One region of the Acidovorax sp. LjRoot74 genome, then DNA from elsewhere that is predicted to be linked to it. Evidence: riboswitches for the same ligand, from Rfam matches in the RefSeq annotation. Region 1 holds a riboswitch; the other holds the start of a gene.
The links. Region 1 has a riboswitch for glycine ahead of ACSQ3O_RS24150 (D-amino acid dehydrogenase). Riboswitches for the same ligand answer to the same signal wherever they lie in the genome.
Positions count from the first base shown of each region.

Region 2: linked by a shared signal. The riboswitch ahead of gcvT (glycine cleavage system aminomethyltransferase GcvT) and the one ahead of ACSQ3O_RS24150 (D-amino acid dehydrogenase) in region 1 are both predicted to bind glycine.

Region 1 is NZ_CAXUTI020000001.1:5,086,375-5,089,774, reverse strand. Features, by position in the region: gene ACSQ3O_RS24160 (sulfite oxidase) at 1-110, shown strand, start outside; gene ACSQ3O_RS24155 (c-type cytochrome) at 112-450, shown strand; gene ACSQ3O_RS24150 (D-amino acid dehydrogenase) at 507-1,826, opposite strand; glycine riboswitch at 1,918-2,038, opposite strand; gene ACSQ3O_RS24145 (2-keto-4-pentenoate hydratase) at 2,533-3,327, shown strand; gene ACSQ3O_RS24140 (YXWGXW repeat-containing protein) at 3,371-3,400, opposite strand, start outside.
Region 2 is NZ_CAXUTI020000001.1:3,104,687-3,108,086, reverse strand. Features, by position in the region: gene gcvT (glycine cleavage system aminomethyltransferase GcvT) at 83-1,225, opposite strand; glycine riboswitch at 1,276-1,407, opposite strand; glycine riboswitch at 1,429-1,518, opposite strand; gene ACSQ3O_RS14545 (TRAP transporter large permease) at 1,536-2,813, opposite strand; gene ACSQ3O_RS14540 (TRAP transporter small permease) at 2,810-3,304, opposite strand.

The sequences.
Region 1 (3,400 bases):
GCGCCACCGACACGGCGGGCAATGTGCAGGCCGAGCAGCGCGAGGAAAACCTGGGCGGCTACAACAACGCCAGCTGGCGCGACCACGCTGTCACCGTGACCGTCGCCTGACATGGGTAGATTGAACCGAGCACGCCGCCTTGCCGTGGCGGCGTGGGCCGCTGGCGCCTGTGCGGCGGCTGGGGCTGCCGACCCCGCCGAACTGGCACGCGGCAAGGAGCTGTTCACCAAGATCCAGCCTGCCTGCGCCGTGTGTCACACACTGCAGGCCGCCGGTGCCGAGGGCCAGGTGGGCCCGGTGCTGGACGAGCTGAAACCCGACGCAGGCCGCGTGCTGCGCGCGCTCAAGGCGGGCATCGGCGTGATGCCGTCCTATGCCGAGCGCATGAGCGAGAAGGACATGCAGGCTGTGGCTCAGTTCGTGGCGCATGCCACGGGCGCGGCCAAGTAGGCGCAGCCTTTCGCAGCGGTTGCAGCAGCGCTGCCTCGCTGCAACCGCATGCAGCTTCAGGCCGCCGTGCGCGACGGCACCAGCGCCGCCCCGGCTGCGCGCCCCTGCAAGCCCTGGAACGCAAAGTCCACCTCGGGCACCCGGCCGCTCACGATGTCGGCCAGCGCCTTGCCCGAGCCGCAGGCGTGCGTCCAGCCCAGCGTGCCGTGGCCGGTGTTGAGGAACAGGTTGCCCACCTTCGTCTTGCCGATCAGTGGCACATTGCTGGGCGTGGCAGGGCGCAGGCCGCTCCAGAACTGCGCCTGGGTGGTGTCGCCTGCGCCGGGGAAGAGCTGCTCCACACGCCGCACGATGGCCTCGCAGCGCACCTGGTTCAGGTGGCGGTCATAGCCGTTCAGCTCCGCCGTGCCCGCAATGCGCAGGCGGTCGCCGCCGCGTTCGCTGGTGTAGCGAGAGAACACGAGCTTGAACTCATCGTCCGTCAGGCTCACCTGGTGCGCCTTGGACGCGTCCTTCACCGGCATGGTCACCGAGTAGCCCTTGGCCGGGTAGATGGGCAGCTGGATGCCCAGCGGCTGCGCCAGCAGCGGGCTGAACGAGCCCATGGCCAGCACAAACGCATCGCCGCGCACACGCTCGAAGCGGCCTTCGGCGTTGGTCACTTCCACATGGTCGATGCGGCCACCTGCCTCGCGCAAGGCGGTGATGTGGTGGCCCATGCGGAACCGCACGCCCGCCGCCTCGCACAGCTTGGCCAACTCGCGCGTGAACTGGTTGGCGTCGCCGGATTCATCTTCGGCCGTGAACGTGGCGCCGGCCAGCTGCGGGCGGATATGGGCCAGGGCAGGCTCGATGCGCACGGCCTCGTCGGCGCTGATGACCTGGCGCTCGCAGCCCAGCGCGCGCATCTGCTCGGCAGGGGCCAGGGCGCCGTCAAATTCTTTTTGATCGGTATAGAAGTGCAGGATGCCCTGCGTGCGCTGGTCGTACTGGAGGCCGGTGGCCGCGCGCAGCTGCTGCAGCGTGTCGCGGCTGTAGGTGCCCAGGCGCACGATCTGCTCGATGTTATGGCGCGTGCGCGCTGGCGTGCAGTTGCGCAGGAAGGACAGGCCCCACAGCCACTGCCGCATGTCGGCGCGCAGGCGAAACAGCAATGGCGCGTCCTCTTTGCCCAGCCACTGCAGCACCTTGAGCGGCGCACTGGGATTGGCCCAGGGCTCGGCGTGGCTCACCGAGATCTGGCCGCCGTTGGCAAAGCTGGTCTCGGCGCCGGGCGTGCCCTGGCGGTCGATGACGGTCACCTCGTGACCCAGTTGCGAAAGGAAATAAGCCGAAGTCACGCCGAGCAAGCCGGCGCCGAGAACGATCACGCGCATTTTTGAAGCCTTTTAAGGGGTCTGCGCCTGATGGGTGTGCGGTAGCAGCTACTAAATCAATAGCAAGCAGCTGGCGCATATCCGCCAGGCTGCCGCTCCCCCTGTCCTTGGTACCTGAGAGATTCACCGCCATCCCACCCGGGCTGCGGTTTGCTCCTTCGGTGCGCCACCACGCTGCGGACAGGTGGTGGCGGCTCTCCAGACGGCTTTGAAAAATGGTGCAGTACGGGACCTGAGCGTGTATGGGAGTTTGCGCCTTCGGTGCACAGCGGGCGTTGCCGCCGTGCTCTCCTGCGGGGGCCATTCTAGGAGCGCCCGGCGCGCAGAAAACGGCTTCTGCGCGCTAATGGACCGCAATCGTTGCTGATGCTGGCGCCTTAGAACGTGTTTACGATCTTTTCGGGGCCGCGTTGGGGCGCAATCGGGATGAGTGGATGCTTCGGATGCGCCGCATGGGCTCGTGCCCATGCAAGCAGTCGAGGCTTCCAATCGCCCGATTTCGCCCCAACCCTTCGGGCAAGTGCCTTGCCGGGCCGTCTGCGGCGTTGCGGCGCTGGTGGATAGCCGGGCTATCCACTGCGCACCGCGCCTTGCATCCCATCCCGGCAAGGTACTTGCGCGGCCCTGCAAAGATCGTAAACACGTTCTTAGGGCCCGGTGGCCGGTAGCCATAATTTGCCAACATCCCTGACCCTGGAGCCGCCCCATGCCCGATACCGCCTTTGATCCACAGACCAGTGCCGCCGTGCTCACCATGGCCCGCCAGGGGCGCACGCCCCGCCCGTTCGACCTGCCCACGGCACTGCGCCCGCAGAACGCCGCCCAGGCTTATGCCGTGCAGGACGCAGTGGTGCGCGAGCGCGGCGAAGTCGCGGGCTGGAAGGTGGGCGCGGCATCGCCCGATGCGCTGCCCGCGCGCGCGGCGCTCACCCGCGATTCGGTGTGGGTGGCGCAGACCCCGCACGCCGGGGAGGCCGCAGTCCACCTGCCCGCCGCCGGTTTTGCGGTGCTGGGGGTGGAGGCGGAACTGGTCTACGAACTGGGCACCGACCTGCTCCCGCGCGCAACGCCCTACAGCGCAGCTGAGGTGCGCGCGGCCCTGGTGTCGGTGCGGGCCGCCATCGAAGTGTGCGACACGCGTTTTGCCGCCTGGGCCCGACAGGGCGAATGGAGCCGCCTGGCCGACCAGGCCTGCCATGGCGCCCTGGTGGTGGGCACAGGCACGGCCGATGTGGCGGCGGTGCAGCCGCTGGCGCAGGGTGTGGATCTGTGGGTGAACGAGTCGGTGGCCGTGCAGCACACCCGCTGGGGCAACCCGGCGGGCGACCCGCTGCTGCTGCTGGCCTGGCTGGCCAACGAAGGCGCGCACAGCCTGGGCGGGCTGCGCGCGGGCCAGTGGGTGACGACGGGCTCGTGCACCGGCACTGTGCTGGTGGCGCCGGGCACCCGGGTGGTGGCGGACTTCCCGGGCCTGGGCCGGGCAGAGCTGGTGTTTGACTGACCTGCCTGCCGGTCAGCACAGCCCTCGGCCCGGTGCCTGCCCGTCAGCGGCGATACGGGTTGTCGGGGCTGCG
Region 2 (3,400 bases), 2.0 Mb from region 1:
AAGCTCCTCAAGCAAGGGGATAAATAAAGGAATCAGCAATGTAGCGGGCGCGGGCCGCGTTGGTGTGCAGCCACCTGCGAAATCAGCCGCGAAAGTAGTTGGCGGGCGTGAAAGGCATGGCGCGCACTTCCATCGGCACGGCCTTGCCGCGCACGATGGCGTTCACGCGCGTGCCGATGGCGGCAAAGGCGGGCGCCACATAGCCCATGGCCACGGGTTCGTTCACCGTGGGGCCCAGCAGGCCACTGGTCACTTCGCCAATCTTCTGGCCATCGGTGTTTTGCAGCTCGGTGTGCTCGCGCACAGGCACACGCTCCAGCGCGACCAGACCTACGCGCTTGCGGGGCAGGGTGGCGGGGTTGTCGATCTGGGCCAGCACCTTGTCTGCGCCAGGGAAACCACCTGCGCGGGCGCCACCGGTGCGGCGCACCTTCTGGATGGCCCAGTTCAGCGCGGCTTCGGGGGGCGTGGTGGTGGTGTCGATGTCGTTGCCATACAGGCACAGGCCGGCTTCCAGGCGCAGCGAGTTGCGGGCGCCCAGGCCGATGGGCTTGACCTCGGGCTGGGCCAGCAGGGCGCGGGCGAGCGTCTCGGCCTGCGCGGCGGGCACGGAGATTTCGAAGCCGTCTTCGCCGGTGTAGCCGCTGCGGGTCACAAAGCAGTCGCAGCCCGCGATGCTGAACGCGCCACCGGTCATGAACACCAGCTTTTCCACGCCGGGCGCAAGGCGGGCGAGGGCGGTGACGGCCTGTGGGCCCTGCAGGGCAAGCAGGGCGTGGTCGGGCATGGGCGCCACGGTGCAGCGCTGGCCGATGCGGGCCTCTATATGGGCAATGTCGCCCACCTTGCAGGCGCCGTTCACGATGACGAACAGCGTGGGTTCACCATTCACCACGCCCTGGTTGAAGAACATCAAATCGTCGATGACCGTGCCTTCGTCGGTCAGCAGCAGGCCGTAGCGCTGCTTGCCCACGGGCAGGTCGATCACGTCCACGGGCATCAGGGTCTCAAACGCCGCAGCGGCATCGGCACCGATGAGCTTGAGCTGGCCCATGTGCGACACGTCAAACAGGCCCGCAGCGGTGCGGGTGTGTACATGCTCGGCCATCAGGCCTGCGGGGTACTGCACGGGCATGGAGTAGCCGGCAAAAGGCACCATTCGGGCGCCTAGCTCAATGTGCAGGGCGTTCAGGGGCGTGGTGAGCAGGGGGGCGGTGGCGGACATGGCGGAACTCCGGGGCAAATGGGGGCCGCAGCCACCAAGGTGACTACGGGATTTGCCCTGCTGTCCGCTTTACCTGAGAGATTCACCGCAACGCCCTGGCTGGCCGTGCGGTTTGCTCCTTCGGTGGATGGCCTGCACACAGTTTCTTTTCTGTGGGGCCACCTCTCTCCAGCAAGGGAACGCCCGCATCACTGCGGGCGGTTGCCAGTCCTTTTGCCTGAGCGTTCGGCTGCTGCCTGCGCCTTCGGCGGTGCTGCACGCCCGGTTGGGTGGGCGGAGCACTCTCTCCTGACGGGCGGGATTCTAACGCCTACTTGGCATAGACCAGGTCGCGCAAGGCCAGAGAAATCGATGGCACATAGGTGATGACCAGCAGGCACACCAGGATCACACCCACAAAAGGCAGTAAGTGTTTGATGATCCGGTCCAACGAAATCTTGGCCACCGTGCAGGCCGCAAACAGGTTCACGCCAAAGGGCGGCGTGATCATGCCCAAGGCCAGATTCACCACCATGATCAGCCCGAAGTGCACCGGGTCGATGCCGAAGTGCATGGCCACGGGCGCCAGGATGGGGGCCAGCACGATGATGGCGGCGCTGGTCTCAATGAACATGCCGATCACGAACAGCGCCGCGTTCACGCCCAGCAGGAACAGGGCGGGGGATTGCAACACCGCCTCCAGCCAGCGGCCGATGGCATCGGGCACCCCGGCGCGGGTGATGAGGAACGCAAACAGCCCCGCATTGGCGATGATGAACATGATCACCGCCGACGAGATGGCCGATTTGCGCAGGATGGCGTACAGGTCTTTGAGCTTGATCTCGCGGTAGATCACCACGCCCACGATCAGCGCATAGAACACGGCCACGGCCGATGCCTCGGTGGGGGTGAACACACCGCCATAGATGCCGCCCAGGATGATGACGGGCATCAGCAGCGCCCAGCCCGCCTGCAGCGTGGCCTTGCCAAAGGACAGGCGGCCATCGCCATCGTTCTTGCCCCAGCCCTTGTACTTGCAGTACGCCCATACGAAGAGCATCAGTGCACCGCTGATCAGCAGGCCCGGGCCAAAGCCCGCAATGAACAGCTCGCCAATCGACACCTCGGCACTCACGCCATACAGAATCATCGGGATGGAGGGCGGGATGATCACGCCCAGCTCGGCACTGGTGGCCTGCAGCGCGGCTGCGTAGCTGGTGGGGTAGCCATGCTTGATGAGCGCCGGAATCAGGATGGCGCCAATCGCAAACGTGGTGGCCACCGATGAGCCGGACACCGCCGCAAAGATCATGCAGGTCAGCACGCAGGTCATGGGCAGGCCCCCCTGCACGCCCCCCACAATGCTCTTGGCAAATTCCACCAGGCGGCGCGAGATGCCGCCGGTCTCCATCAGGTTGCCCGCGAGGATGAAGAAGGGGATGGCCGCCAGCGGAAACTTGTTGATCGAGGCGAACATCTCCTTCACCGAGATCAGCATATTGGCGTTGGACGCCTGGATGCCGAGGATGGATGCAAGACCAATCGATACAGCCACCGAGATGGTGAGCGCGAAGCACAGCACCATCGTGGAAATCATCACGGCGCTCATTGGGCGGTCTCCAGTTCCATGCGCAAGGGGTCGATCAGGTTGCCGATGATGCCCACGGCGCAAAAGACGCCGCCCACGGGCATGGCCAGGTAGGCCCAGAACATCGAGACCGACTCCAGCCCGGCCATGCTTTGCACGCCGCCGCGCTGGGCGTAGTCCCAGCCGTACCAGATGACAATCCCGATCAGCGCCAGCGCTGCCAGCGCCACCACCCAGTCCAGCACCCGCCGCATGGCAGGGCGGCTCCAGCGGTACAGCACGTCCACGCTCACCATTGCCCCCTGGCGGAAGGCTGCGGGGATGGCGAGGAACACCATCCAGATCAGGCTGAAACGGATCAGCACTTCAGTCCATTCGGCGGGCTGTTCCAGCACAAAGCGCATGAGGATCTGGAACATGCCCAGCGAGGCAGACAGGGCCAGCATGGTGCAGGCCCCTAGCATGGCGATGAAGGTGGTCCATCGCTCAAAAGTGAGAAAAGCATTTTTCATGGGGCGGCGCCGACCATGGGCAGTTGTTGAATCGACAGGTAGGACAACACGGTAGGAACGCAGGAAGGAAACACGGGGTAAGAATAAAAACGCCCG